Regions from separate parts of the Rummeliibacillus sp. SL167 genome, predicted to be linked through region 2. Evidence: riboswitches for the same ligand, from Rfam matches in the RefSeq annotation. Region 2 holds a riboswitch; each other region holds the start of a gene.
What was found. A riboswitch is a leader RNA that binds a small molecule or an ion and turns the genes downstream of it on or off. The one in region 2 is predicted to bind S-adenosylmethionine.
Positions count from the first base shown of each region.

Region 1: another riboswitch for S-adenosylmethionine. It lies ahead of FEZ13_RS15665 (methionine ABC transporter ATP-binding protein); the one in region 2 lies ahead of FEZ13_RS11835 (PLP-dependent transferase).
Region 3: another riboswitch for S-adenosylmethionine. It lies ahead of FEZ13_RS11290 (bifunctional homocysteine S-methyltransferase/methylenetetrahydrofolate reductase); the one in region 2 lies ahead of FEZ13_RS11835 (PLP-dependent transferase).

Region 1 is NZ_VCBM01000004.1:73,636-78,734, reverse strand. It holds gene FEZ13_RS15685 (arsenate reductase family protein) at 1-110, shown strand, start outside; gene gcvH (glycine cleavage system protein GcvH) at 189-569, shown strand; gene FEZ13_RS15675 (toprim domain-containing protein) at 920-1,261, shown strand; gene FEZ13_RS15670 (thioredoxin family protein) at 1,275-1,583, shown strand; SAM riboswitch class I at 1,640-1,744, shown strand; gene FEZ13_RS15665 (methionine ABC transporter ATP-binding protein) at 2,124-3,152, shown strand; gene FEZ13_RS15660 (methionine ABC transporter permease) at 3,142-3,810, shown strand; gene FEZ13_RS15655 (MetQ/NlpA family ABC transporter substrate-binding protein) at 3,869-4,711, shown strand.
Region 2 is NZ_VCBM01000002.1:73,343-78,441, reverse strand. It holds gene FEZ13_RS11845 (MerR family transcriptional regulator) at 108-338, shown strand; gene FEZ13_RS11840 (homoserine dehydrogenase) at 497-1,483, opposite strand; partial or broken gene FEZ13_RS11835 (PLP-dependent transferase) at 1,857-2,496, opposite strand; SAM riboswitch class I at 2,659-2,774, opposite strand; gene FEZ13_RS11830 (DASS family sodium-coupled anion symporter) at 3,192-4,664, shown strand; gene nfsA (oxygen-insensitive NADPH nitroreductase) at 4,924-5,099, shown strand, end outside.
Region 3 is NZ_VCBM01000001.1:2,509,823-2,514,921, reverse strand. It holds gene FEZ13_RS11300 (protoporphyrinogen oxidase) at 26-1,414, shown strand; gene FEZ13_RS11295 (class A sortase) at 1,557-2,219, shown strand; SAM riboswitch class I at 2,337-2,435, shown strand; gene FEZ13_RS11290 (bifunctional homocysteine S-methyltransferase/methylenetetrahydrofolate reductase) at 2,683-4,542, shown strand; gene metH (methionine synthase) at 4,523-5,099, shown strand, end outside.

The DNA of each region.
Region 1 (5,099 bases), on a different contig from region 2:
TTGAATTATTAGCCTCAGATGGCATGCTTATTAAGAGACCAATTGTGACTGATGGACAAAGAATTACGTTGGGCTTTAAAGAAGATGACTTTGAAAACACATGGAAATAGTAAAGGAATTAGCTTGTTTTTGTATAGGGAATATGTCAAAATTAAAGTGAATATTAATACATATTTGGAGGGGTAATAATGAGCATACCAGCAGATTTGCGTTATTCAGAAGAGCATGAATGGGTAAAAATAGATGAAGGTAAAGTACGCATTGGTATTACAGAATTTGCACAATCAGAACTAGGGGATATCGTGTTCGTTGAACTACCACAAGTAGGGGACGAAGTAGTAGCAGACGAACCATTTGGTAGTGTTGAATCTGTCAAAACTGTATCAGAAATTTATGCGCCGGTTTCAGGAAAAGTTGTTGAAATCAATGAGGAATTAGAAGATAGTCCAGAATTCGTGAACGAATCACCATATGAAAAAGCATGGATGGTTGTAATAGAACCTACGGATAGTTCTCAAATCGATAAATTACTAACAGCTGATCAATATAAAGAGCTAATCGAAGAATAATTTTTACTATAGAGGCGCCACACTTTTGTGTTGGCGTTTTTATGTACAATTTCAAGTTGGATTGAGTGAAACTTGTCACAGTGGGCGATTCTTAGCCCACTGTGAGTTAGTTGAACCAGTCGGGCATATACAGGCAGTTACTCACTTTATTCCAGAGAGCAACCCTTATAAGATTACTGCCTGTTTATGCGGGACAAAGTGAAACTTGTCACAATGGGTGTTTCTTAGCCTATTGAGAGTTAGTTGAACCAGTCGGGCATATACAGGCAGTTACTCACTTTATTCCAGAGAGCAACCCTTATAAGATTACTGCCTGTTTATGCGGGACAAAACTGTAAGGAGTGATTAGCATGTCTGATAAAGTGCTTATTGTAGAAGGTAGGCAAGATAAATTGCAAATTCAACCCTTATTAGCAGAAGATATTCCGATACTTTGTACAAATGGAACTATTAGCGCAAGTAACCTTGAAGAACTGATTTACCCCTATGAAGAATATGATTTGTATGCTTTTTTTGATGAAGATTATTCAGGTGATTGTTTACGAGCTTTGATGAAAAAAGAATATCCAGAAGCATACTTTTTACGAACGCGTACTTTATATAAACAAGTTGAAGCGACACCGAGAAAATATTTAGCTAGAATATTATTAGCTGCGAATTTTAAAGTAAACCCAGCTTATCTTATAGAATAAGGAATGACATATCATGCAAGAATGGTCTATTGAACAATGGGAGAGTACAAAGGAAAGCCAATCATTATGCGCTTTCTATTTATATACCCCGATGTGTGGTACATGTAAAATTGCATCTAAAATGATGGCAATAATAGAAGAAACTTTTCCAGATGTTCCAATAGGAAAAGCAAATATCAATTATATTAAACAGATAGCTATTGATTATGAGATTGAAAGTGTTCCGTGTTTATTGATTGCAAAAAATGGGGAAATAGAAGATAAAATTTATGCATTCCGATCTGTTTTATATTTATTTGATAAATTTCAGAAAAAAGATTGACGATGCTAACATAGAGTGGTAAAGTAACAGACATAAATTAAATAATTATTTACGTTGTCTTATTTAGAGTGGTGGAGGGAAGTGCCCTATGAAGCCCGGCAACCGTCACAATGTGATATGGTGCCAATTCACGCAAAGTGAACAACTTTGGGAGATGAGAGAACGGTTTCGTAATTGCACGTGAACCCTTCTGTTAGTCTTGCAGAAGGGTTTTTATTTTGGACTCCTACATAGAACATTGCTGATACACTCATACTTGAGTGAAAGGTAGCGACTTCTTGCAAGAAATTGTATAGATCTTACGGTGAAGCCATTTCTGCAATAAGCGGTCTCAGGAGCATGTTTTTTCTGCGACGAGTAACCGCAGGAGCAAATTCTTTCTGCGACGAGTAACCGCAGGAGCAAGCGGGCTGTTGAGGAATATCAGCAATATATTAAATATGGACAAGGTTAAGAATGAAATAGTTTTTCTAATTCGACAAACAAATGTATAGTTACATTCACATGTCAGTCGCTTAAAAATAGAAGGTGGTTTTGATAATGATTCAGTTAGAAAATGTCGTAAAAAAATACAAAACCGCTAATGGGTATCTTACTGCAGTTAATGATGTTAACTTATCAATAAATGATGGCGAGATTTTTGGCATTATCGGTTATAGCGGCGCTGGGAAAAGTACAATGATCCGATTACTCAACGGTTTAGAAAAACCTACATCAGGGAAAGTTATTGTAAACGGACAAAACATTTCAGCGATAAGAGGAAAAGAACTTCGAAATGCTCGTCATAAAATAAGTATGATCTTCCAACATTTCAACTTATTATGGTCAAGAACAGTAGAAGAAAATATAGCCTTTCCATTAGAGATTGCGGGTATTAGCAAAGCAGAACGTCAAAAACGGGTGCTTGAACTAATCGAGCTAGTTGGTTTGAAAGGAAGAGAAAAATCTTATCCATCTCAACTCTCTGGTGGTCAAAAACAACGGGTGGGGATTGCTCGAGCATTGGCCAATGATCCAGAAGTATTGCTCTGTGATGAGGCTACGTCAGCTCTTGATCCAGAAACGACGGATGCAATTTTAGATTTACTTGTAAGTATCAATGAAAAACTGGGGTTAACCATTGTATTAATCACTCATGAAATGCATGTCATTCGTAAGATTTGCCATCGCGTTGCAGTAATGGAAGCAGGAAAGATTGTGGAACGTGGAAATGTTCTCGAAGTTTTCCAATCTCCAAAAGCAGAAATCACCCAAAAATTTGTTTCCCAAGTAACGGAAACAGCAGGACATAAAGAATCTATTTCACAAATGCTGGAAGATTATCCAAATGATCAACTGATTAAGTTATTCTTTGTAGGTTCTAAAACAGAACAACCTGTTATTTCACAACTAATACGTGAGTTCAATGTTGACGTGAATATTGTTCACGGCAATATCTCACCTACGAAGAGCGGACCTTATGGTACATTAATTGTCCGGATTGTTGGCGATACAGATCATGTAGCGAAAGCTATTCAATATTTAGATATACAAGGCATTAAATCGGAGGTGATCAATAATGCTGAATGATCTCTTTCCGAATGTCGATTGGGAAATGATGTGGGAAGCTACTAGAGAAACCATCTATATGACAGCTGTTTCCACACTTCTTACATTTATTTTAGGACTAGTTCTTGGGATTGTATTGTTTTTAACAAGTCCAACACAGCTTTGGGCGAATAAGATTGTCAATGTATTAACAGGTTCATTTGTTAACATTTTCCGATCTATTCCATTTATCATTTTAGTTATTCTTTTAATTCCATTTACAAAATTCTTATTAGGTACTATTCGTGGTGCCAATGCAGCTTTACCAGCTTTGATTATCGGTGCCGCACCTTTTTATGCTCGGATGGTTCTGATTGCTTTGCGTGAGATCGATAAGGGTGTTATTGAAGCCGCTCGCTCGATGGGGGCAAAAACTTGGACAATCATTTGGAAAGTTTTAATACCAGAATCTCTGCCAGCTCTAATCTCTGGTATTACGGTCACTGCGGTAGCATTAGTTGGCTACACCGCAATGGCAGGCGTAATCGGTGCAGGTGGTTTAGGCAATTTGGCATTTATGGATGGGTTTCAACGTAGTCGTAACGATGTAACCTTGGTCGCTACCATATTAGTGTTAATCATTGTATTTATCATTCAATTTATCGGGGATTTCATCACATCGAAAACGGATAAACGATAATTGGTGTATACGTTGTTTCAACGTTCACATAGAGAAAAAATAGAAAAGAGGTTATTTTATGAAGAAACTAATAGCAGGAATCCTAACAGCTTCACTAGCATTAAGTTTAGCAGCTTGCGGAAGCAATGATAAATCTGCTTCTGACGATTCAAAAAAAGATGCAAAAGAAACAAAATTGGTAGTAGGTGCTTCTAATACACCACATGCTGTCATTCTTAAAAAAGCGCAACCAATTCTTAAAAAAGAGGGCGTTGACTTACAAATCGAAAAATATCAAGATTATGTATTACCAAACAAAGATCTTGATTCTGGTGATTTAGATGCAAACTATTTCCAACACATTCCTTATCTTGAACAACAAATTAAAGATAATGGATATGACTTTGTAAATGCTGGAGGTATTCATATTGAACCAATCGGTATTTATTCTAAAAAATATAAAACTCTAGATGATCTTCCAAAGGGTGCAACTATTCTTATCAGTAATTCTGTAGCTGACCAAGGTCGTATTTTGACATTATTAGAAGCTAAAGGTTTAATCACATTGAAAGATGGCGTTGATAAAGCATCAGCTGAAATCAAAGATATTGCTAAAAATCCTAAAAACATAAAAATCGATACAAAAACTGCCCCTGAAATGTTAGTACAAATGTACGAAAACAAAGAAGGAGATGCAGTTGTTATCAACTCTAACTTCGCAATCGATGCTGGGTTAGTCCCAACAAAAGATGCAATTGCTCTTGAAGATAAAGATTCTCCATATGTGAATGTTATAGCTGTGAAGAAAGAAAACAAAGATAATGAAGCAGTGAAAAAATTAGTAGACGTATTACATTCAAAAGAAATTCAAGATTTTATCAATGAAGAATGGAAAGGTTCAGTAGTACCAGTATCTAAATAATTAATAGCATAAGCAAAATAAAATTTCACATAGTGGTGTTCATTTTCTTCTATGTGTTAGTGAAGTTTGAAACAAAAGACTTTTCTAGGCAGTGATTTGTATGTCTCATTGTCTGCTTGTACTTAAGTCTTGCGGTTGGAACTTCTCGCTTATCAATGCAAGAGAAAAAGACGCTAGAACATTATTTGTTTTAGCGTCTTTTTGTATTTAGAAACATAAATTTTTTATGCCGGTTTATGGAAAAATCAATGATTGTAATCCATATGCAAAAAAAATGATGGTCAATTGGATCGGGACAAGAGAAAAAATGTTTACGTATAGAATTTTATTTTTTTCAAAAAATATATATAATGATTTCACATAGATTTATTCTTGAATATGATATGAT
Region 2 (5,099 bases):
GTTAATATTTTCCATGAATAACCTTGACAATTTTTATAAAAAGTTGAGGATTGTACTTTCATTGATTATAATGTGAAGGATAAAAGGGAAAAAGGAGGCCTTGCGTGATGTACAAATCAGTGGCGGAAACGGCAAAGGATATTTCTATGCCAGAACAGCAAGTGATGCGTTATGTGTTAGAAGGCCGGATTCGTGCTGTCTATGATGGTGAACAGATGCTAATTAGTAGTGATCAATTCGAACGTTATCACGAACAACTACAAAGAATAAAAGAAGAAATTGAAATATGGAAAAATACCCCTATACCTGAGGATATTGATATTAAAGATGAAGATTAAACTGTAATAACATGTCCCAAAAACAAAAAAATCTGCTTATCTCTAAAATTAGAATAAGCAGATTTTGATAAAATGAAACTTCATCAATGGAAGTTTTTTTATATGGGAGCTTTACTACCTGATACGAAACCTTCTTGTATAACAAAGTTCTTTAATGGTCAAATCGAAACGACAGCAGGTGTTTTCACCAACATATCTGCATAGTCTTCAACCATTACACTTGCTGTTGGAAACATACCAGCTCCTGGACCTACAAGCGTAAGTGTTCCGATATAATTTGTGTCTAATGCCACTGCATTATTCACACCTTCAATATTATAGAGAGGATGTTCCGGACCTACTAATTGTGGTCCAACTGTCGCAACGATTTTACCCGTTACTTTATCACGGCGAACATCTCCTATGTGACGATAACGTAATCCTTTTGCTTTTGCTTCTGCTACTTGTTTGGCTGTTATTCCAGTGATACCCACGACATCTACATCATCCCAATTCGGTTGTTCTCCAAATGCTAATGCACTTAAAATCATTAACTTACGGAATGGATCTTGACCTGAGATATCATTATATGGATCAGCTTCAGCATAGCCTAAATCTTGTGCATCTCGTAATGCTTTATCAAATGGTAAGCCTTCACTACGCATTTGCGTTAGGATATAGTTGGAAGTTCCATTTAAGATACCTTGGATATGGCTTACTTCGTTTACACGTAGGATGTTCTGCATTGTTTTAATAACTGGTACACCACCAGCCACAGTCGCTTCATACCCAACCTGAACACCATATTTTTTTGCCTTTTTTTGTAAGGCTAAACCATACCTAGAAAACATCACTTTATTTGCTGTAATAATGTTACAACCTTTTTCAATAGCTTTAGACAAATATCTAAATGCAGGCTCCTCTCCAACAATTGCCTCAAAAACAACCTCTAAATCAGGGATTGCAAGAATATCTTCAAAATTATCTGTTAGTAATTCTTTTGGAGCATGCGGACGCGGCTTATTCACATTGTTTACAAGAATTTTAGCGATTTCAATGTCTACTCCTAAAGTATGTTTAAATTGCTCTCGCTTTTCATTAACAATATGAAAAATTCCTTGACCAACTGTGCCGAAACCTAAAATTGCTACCTTCACCGTTGTCATATTATTCGCCTCCAAATTTTTTCTCTATATCTAAAAATACGCAGAACCACATCATACGTATTCAAATGATCATTTTGTATCATGAATATGTGACCCGTACATGTAAAGAAATTCTCAATTATTGAACTTAATGATGATTTTAGCTTACATGCGGACAGATTACAAGGAAAATCTTTCTGAGAAGGACAAATGTTTTTTCTGGGAGGTCATGAAAAACGCTTACATCGTTGATTTTATCAAATTTTCTCATTTTCAAAAAAAATAAAAAAATTATTTTAGACAACAGAGAAGAAAAGAGTAAACGCCGCCACTACGTCACCCTTTCTATAGTATTCACAAAAAGATTTTTATTCTTTCTCAGCTTTCAATGTACCTACTTACTTACCTTTGCAAATGCCACTTCTAATGCAGCGATGATATCTTCTGCTGATTCAAATCCAATCGAAAGACGTACTAATTCTTCTGGAACTCCAGCTTTTTCTAATTCTTCTATAGCTCAATTGTTGATGAGTTGTAGATGCTGGATGAATAATGAGTGAACGAGCATCCCCAACATTTGCGACATGGCAGAACAATTCGATATGATCGATCAACTGACGCCCTGCCTCACGACCACCTTTGATACCAAATGTTAATACTGATCCATAACCATTGTATAAATATCTTTTAGCTAGTGGAGCGAATTCGCTATCCTCAAAACCATTGAAATGAACCCATTCTACTTGATCATTTTGGCGAAGGTACTCAGCCACTTTTCGCGTATTTTCATTATAGTAAGGAACACGTAAGTGCAATGTTTCTAGTCCTTGAAGTAGTTGGAATGCTGCTTCTGGACTAAGTGTTGGGCCGAAATCGCGCAATAATTGGACACGTAAACGCGTAGCAAACGCTACATTTGCTGTATCGATTCCGTAGCGTAAACCATGATAGGACACATCTGGTTCTGTATAATCAGGAAATTTACCGCGAGTCCAATCAAATGTACCAGCATCAACTGCTACATCAGCGATTGTCTTACTGCCCGTTAAAGTGGGATAAAAAGTTCTATGTAAAATGTTAGAGTTAGCAAACAAAATATTAATCGTACACTTACCTCAATATCTTTCTTTTCCGTATAGAACCTAAAAATAAAAACCCTTCTTCCTGTAAGAAGAGGGTTGATTCGTAATTTCCTCCCCTTATCTTTCAGATTTGAGTAAAATCTGTAGGAATTAGCACCGTAGCAAGTACACATACACTCACTGGTTGCTGGGCATCGCAGGGCCTATCCCTCCGCCGCTCTTGATAAAGGTTATTTGATTTTGTTCCATCTTATTGTCGTAAGTATAGAAGATACTCGGATGAAAAGTCAATAAATTTTTCAAAATTATTAATTATTTTAATAAAGTAAAATTTTGCATAGAAAATTTTTCCATTCACACTTTATCCCTTGCCTCTTACTTGTGACTTGAATTGAGGCATTACCTGAGCATCGGATAAGAAAATCTATCTGTATTCATTTTTATTTTTACTTTACCAATACAATATTTTTACATTTACATTCTTATTTTCTTTTGCTTTTACACGATTTTGAAGGCTCTATTTGATAGGTCAAACATTTACTATCCAAATAAAATATTTTCATATATTTTCCTTTTTTCGACATAATTCCATATGTTTATCCTATGTTTTCACCTTATAATGGAATTATAAGAAAGGGATGAGAAGAATGGATAAAGCGAAAGAGAAAAAAAATTTAAAACCATTATGGATTGGACTAGCTTTTGCTGTACTAATTATTATTACATTTTGGCCAAACAGTGGAGATTTACCTGTAGCTGGCCAAAGAAGTCTAGCTATTCTTGGATTCGCCGTTATTTTATGGGTAACAGAAGCGGTTTCTTATCCAGTTAGTGCCGCTATGATTATCGCCATCACAGCCGTATCAATCGGTCTAGCGCCAACGATTGAAGATCCTTCTTTAGAATACGGTACTGCTAATGCTTTAAAAATGGCTTTAGGCGGCTTTAGTAATTCTGCCGTTGCACTCGTTGCCGCTGCTCTTTTTTTAGCCGCTGCCATGCAAGCAACAAATTTACATAAACGACTTGCCTTATGGATTTTGTCGATGGTCGGTACGAAAACAAAAAGCATTGTGTTCGGAGCCATTATTGTATCTATTATTTTAGCATTTTTCGTACCAAGTGCTACCGCTCGAGCAGGAGCTGTAGTACCAATCCTACTAGGTATGGTCGCAGCTTTTGGTCTTCCAAAAGATAGTAAACTTGCAGCGTTATTGGTCATTACTTCTGTACAAGCTGTCTCTATTTGGAATGTGGGGATTAAAACAGCCGCTGCTCAAAATATGGTCGCATTAAGCTTTATCAATAAGGAATTCCAAACAGATGTTTCTTGGAGTGAATGGTTCATGTATGCAGCACCATTTTCGGTTATTATGTCAATCGTGCTATTTTTCGTTATGATTCATTTGATTAAACCGGAAACGCAAAAAATTGAGGGTGGTAAAGATTTGATCCAGTCTCAATTGAAAGAATTAGGACCTGTCAAAGCATCTGAAATTCGTCTGATTATTATTTCTTTGGTATTACTATTCTTCTGGGCAACAGAAGGTAAATTACACCCATTTGATACAACAACCGTTACTATTGTTGCTATTGCTATTTTATTGGCTCCTAAAGTAGGTGTTTTCAATTGGAAACAGGTGGAAGGGCTTATTCCGTGGGGAACAATCATTGTATTTGCAGTGGGCATCGCACTTGGCACAGTGTTACTTGATACACAAGGCGCCCAATGGCTATCTACAAAAGTATTCGGCTCACTTGGCTTAGAACATATGCCCATTCTAGCAACGATCGCTTTAGTATCAGCATTTAATATTCTCATTCACCTTGGCTTTGCAAGTGCAACAAGTCTTTCTTCTGCGTTAATTCCTATCTTCATCGCATTAACGACCACCATTCACTTTGATGTCAACAATGTTGGTTTCGTATTAATCCAACAATTTGTCATTAGTTTTGGTTTCTTGCTACCTGTCAGTGCACCGCAAAACATGCTTGCCTATGGTACAGGTGCTTTCACTGTTAAAGACTTCTTAAAATCAGGTATACCCCTTACAGTGATCGGCTATCTACTCATTCTATTATTTAGTGCGACTTATTGGAAATGGATTGGACTACTCTAAGGATAGATTGTTACAAATAAGTAGCTATTCGAAATGTAAAAGAAGTGTGATTCAACATCAACGTTGAATTGCACTTTTTTGCTCTTAATAATCGATTGCCTTTCTAAGTACCCACTTTCTCTTTCTAATATTCAGTACAATAATTTATTCGTATATCATATTTTATTGACGATATCTATGAAAAAAGATTTCAGTAGTAACTTTCTACAAAATCCCTTATAGTGAAATAGATACCTATTATAAAGGAGTTGACATTCTAATGGTCAAGGAACTATTACGTAGTCATACCTCTGTTCGGAAGTATACTGGTGAAAAAATCTCAAAGGAAACCGTACAAGATTTGATTGAAACTGCTCAAATGGCAGCAACATCTCACTTTGTTCAAGCTTATAGCGTTATTTGGGTAACTGATGAAGAAAAACAACAAAAGCTTGG
Region 3 (5,099 bases), on a different contig from region 2:
TCGCTAAATGAAGGAGTTGAGCAACTTGAAAACAGTTGTCGTTGTCGGTGGAGGTATTACAGGTCTTTGTACAATGCACTATTTACAAAAACAAAAAAAAGAAAAAAATTTAGATATAAGGCTTGTATTAGTTGAAAAAAATGAATTTCTCGGCGGTAAAATACATTCAGAACATGATCAAGGTTTCATCATGGAAACAGGTGCCGACTCCATTGTTGCTCGTCACCAAAGTGTTATGCCACTTGTTCAAGAATTAGGTTTAGAAAATGACCTAGTTTACAATGGAACAGGTATTTCATATATATATACAAATAATACTCTGCATGCTATTCCAGCCGATAGTGTGTTTGGTATTCCAACAAGCATCGAATCGCTCAACAGTAGTACACTTGTATCGCCACAAGGCAAAAAAGAGGCTTTAAAAGATCTAGAGTTGCCTAATGACCGTTTTACAAAAGATAGTTCCATTGGTGAATTTCTTGAATATTTTTTAGGCAAAGAATTAGTGGAAAAGCAAATTGCACCAGTATTGTCTGGCGTGTACTCAGGTGATTTATACAAATTAACGATGGCTTCCACACTACCATATCTACTTGACTATAAGGAACAATACGGCAGTATTATCAAAGGCTTCGGTGCAAATCGCGAGCAGTTCCAAAAGTCAGCCAATAAAAAGTTCATCTCTTTTAAAAATGGTTTGTCACAATTGATTGATCGTTTAGAGGAAACATTGACGGATGTAGAATTCATCAAAGGTGTTGCAACGACAAATATAGAAAAACAAGGTCAACAATACATCTGTTCATTTGATAAGCATGAAGATATTGTTGCAGATTTTGTTGTGTTATCCACACCACATGCCGTGACGAGTGAAATTTTGAAAGATAAAGCAATAGATCAAGATTTAAATACGATCCATAATGCGTCTATTATAGCCGTCTATGTTGGTTTTGATATACCGGATGAAAACCTACCGGCGGATGGTACAGGTTATATTGTTTCTGAAAATAATGATGTAAAATGTAATGCTTGCACGTGGACAAGTCGTAAATGGAAGCATACATCGGAATCAGGCAACTTGTTAATTCGTGTATTTTATAAAAGTGCGAACCCCTTATTTAAAGATTTAAAACATTTAAGCGAAGAAGAAATAACAGCGATCGTATTGGATGATATCAGGAAATCATTAAAATTAAATGGAAAGCCAACTGTTGTAAATATTACAAAGTGGAATGATTTAATGCCGATTTATGGCATGGAGCATGCGGCAATGGTCAAATCTTTAAATGCTCAATTAGAAGAAAAATATCCTAATGTCCTTTTAGCTGGCTGCTCATACTATGGCGTTGGAATTGGTAGTTGTATCCAAAATGGTCAAGATACAGCACAGAAAATCGCTAGCCAATTAGTATAGAAAAATTATCACAAAAAATATTTATATATGACAAAATTCAAATGAACCAAGAGGGGGATTTTCCATTCTTGGTTTTTTGTTTGTCAAAATAGATGCGGGTATGTAAGATGGAAAGACAGAGAAGATGAAAGAGGTTCATAAGATGATCAGAAAATTATGGCTAGTGCTTGGGATCTTATTCCTTTTTATTGGATTCGTATTCATTTTTCAGAAACCAATAATGGGCTATTTAGTTGCCAATATGTCTGAAGAAACCATTCAAAAGTCGAATGTGAAAGAAATAGAAACATCACCTGATACAACATTTGATTTTAAAGAAGTGAAAAATATCGGTCTACAAGATGTCATCAATGCCCAAACAAAAAAGAAAGATGTTCATGCAATTGGAGCCATTAGTGTTCCAGATGTTCACCTACAGCTACCCATTGTTTATGGTATTTCGAATATCAATCTTACTATTGGCGCAGGAACGATGAAACGAGATCAAGTAATGGGACAGGGCAACTACGCTTTAGCTGGACATAACATGAATAATGGAAAAACTCTATTCAGCCCATTAACAAAAGCAAAAAAAGGTATGATGGTTTATATCACGGACTTTAAGAATATATATGAATATCAAATTTCAACGATGTTCATCGTTACACCTACACAAGTAGAAGTGATTGAAGATCAACAAGATGAAAAGTTACTTACATTAGTGACATGTAATTATAATGGTGAAAAACGTATGATTATTAGAGGAAAACTGATTAATAAACAAGCATACACAGATGATACAAAATATTTCAAGATAAGCAAATGAGTTAAGTGTGCTGATGGAGAAAAAATGTGCAATTATAACTCTATTTTTCATATTGTCTTGACGAAATTAAGATAAAGAGGTATGATTCTTTTAATTATTCTAACAATTAGATAACATTTCTTATCAAGAGAAGCTGAGGGACTGGCCCGAAGAAGCTTCAGCAACCAGCCAAATGGTCAGGTGCTAATTCCAGTGGAGTAATCCTGCAGATAAGAAGGGAATTAATAAATGATCATTCTAAAACCTTCTTATTTTGTAAGAAGGTTTTTTATTTTATTCTGCATGAATAGGTAGTAAGCTTTGCCACTCAGGGCTACAAATAATAGCCGAGTATGTGGGGATTCTCTGCCTGTAAAATGCCTGATCCGTCAACAAATATTCATTGGGATAGAGGCACATCTCCCATTGTGGAAAGTTGTGCTTTATAGTGACGGACTATTTAGAAAAAGAAAGGATGGACTATATGGGACTTTTAGAGAAACTTCAATCCCAAGTGCTAACTGCAGATGGTGCAATGGGGACATTATTATATTCATATGGTATCGACTATTGTTATGAGGAATTGAATGTTACAAAGCCAGAAGTTATTGAAAATATCCATCAGCAATACATTGATGCAGGTGCAGATATTATTCAGACGAATACTTATACAGCGAATGGCATCAAATTAGAACGTTATGGACTAGAAAATTCAGTGAAAGAGATTAACGAGGGTGCCATTCAAATTGCTAAAAGAGCAGCTTCAAAGGGTGGACAGTTTGTCTTAGGCACAATTGGTGGTATTCGAGGAATACGAAAAAGTGATGCAACTTTAGAAGAAATTATTCGATGTTTGGATGAACAAGCAGGTTATTTATTAGCGGGTAATCCAGATGGGTTATTGCTCGAAACTTATTATGATTTTGATGAACTTGCAGCATCCGTTAAGCATTTACGTAAAATAACGGATATTCCTATCATTTCTCAAGTATCTATGCATGAACCAGGGATATTGCAAAACGGTTTGTCTTTAAACGATGCGCTCCATCAATTAGAAGCGATTGGTGCAGATATCGTTGGAGTCAACTGTCGCCTTGGTCCCCACCATACCATTCAAGCGTTCGAAGATGTAGAGCTCCCTACAGAGGCTTTTCTTTCGGCTTATCCAAATGCAAGTTTACTGGATGTTGAAGATGGAAAAATTGTTTATGAGTCTGAGGCAGATTATTTCGGACGTTCTGCAGTTTTGCTAAGAGATCAAGGTGTACGCCTAATCGGCGGATGTTGTGGAACAACGCCTAAACACATAGCTGCCATGAAACATCGATTAGCAGATCTACCACCCATTTATCACAAAGTAGTCAAACATAAAGAAGTTATTCAAATTAAAGAGGCAGCAAAAGATCCCTATAAACCACTTCATGAAAAGGCCAAAAACGAACGTTCCATCATTGTTGAGCTCGATACACCTAAAAATTTAGAAATCGAGAAATTTATAAAGGGTTCAAAGGCTTTATACGAAGCTGGAGCAGATGCGATCACAATGGCGGATAACTCGCTTGCTTCACCGCGCATTAGCAATATAGCGATGGGCTCCATCTTAAAAATAAGCCATCATATTCGTCCGCTTGCTCATATTACTTGCCGTGACCGAAATTTAATTGGGTTGCAATCACATTTAATGGGGTTAAATGCTTTGGGAATTCATGATATTTTAGCTGTTACGGGAGATCCATCAAAAATTGGAGATTTTCCAGGTGCAACCAGCGTTTATGATGTATCAAGTATTGAACTTATTCAATTGATCAAACAATTAAACGAAGGTATTTCATTTTCAGGAAAGCCATTGCGGAAAAAAGCGAATTTTTCCATTGCTGCGGCATTCAATCCAAATGTTCGTGTCGTTGAGCGTGCGGTGGGGCGCTTGGAGAAAAAAATTGAAGCGGGGGCAGATTACTTCATCACACAGCCTGTTTATAGCAAGGAAAAAATAATCGAAGTATACGAAGCAACGAAGCATTTAGATACACCTATTTTCATTGGCATCATGCCCCTTACTAGTTTAAGAAACTCTGAATTCCTTCATCATGAGGTACCGGGTATCAAACTTTCAGAAAGTGTATTAGAACGTATGAGGGTAACAGGAGAAGATAAAGAAGCTGCAAAGGTAGAGGGAATCGCTATTGCAAAAGAGTTGATCGATACAGCGGCTGAACTGTTCAATGGTATTTATTTGATCACACCATTTATGCATTATGATATGTCAATCGAATTGATAAATTATATTCGCGAACTAGATTACAAGAGAGAGGAAGAAAGCAACTATGTCAAAGCATCTCATTGAGGAACGACTTAAAAATCATATTTTAGTATTAGATGGTGCTATGGGAACAATGTTGCAAAATGCAAATTTAACAGCAGCGGATTTTGGCGGAGAAGAGTATGAAGGCTGTAACGAATATTTGAACATCACACGCCCTGACGTTGTTGAATCGATTCACCGCGCATATCTTGAAGCAGGATCAGATGTTATTAGCACCAATACGTTTGGTGGCACACCAGTTGTTTTAAACGAATATCATTTAGGAGACCGAGCAGAGGAAATCAATAAAAAAGCCGTTGAAATTGCGAAGAAGGCGGCAAATGAGTTTTCAACTCCAGAATGGCCACGTTTTGTTGCAGGCTCTATGGGGCCAACAACCAAAACATTATCTGTAACAGGTGGCATTACCTTTGATGAGCTACAACATGATTTTTATATACAAGCAAAAGGGTTGATCGAAGGTGGAGCGGATGTTTTATTACTTGAAACAAGTCAAGATATGCTAAATGTAAAAGCAGGTACGCTTGGTATTAAGCAAGCTTTTGACGAGCTACATAAAACAATTCCTGTGATGATTT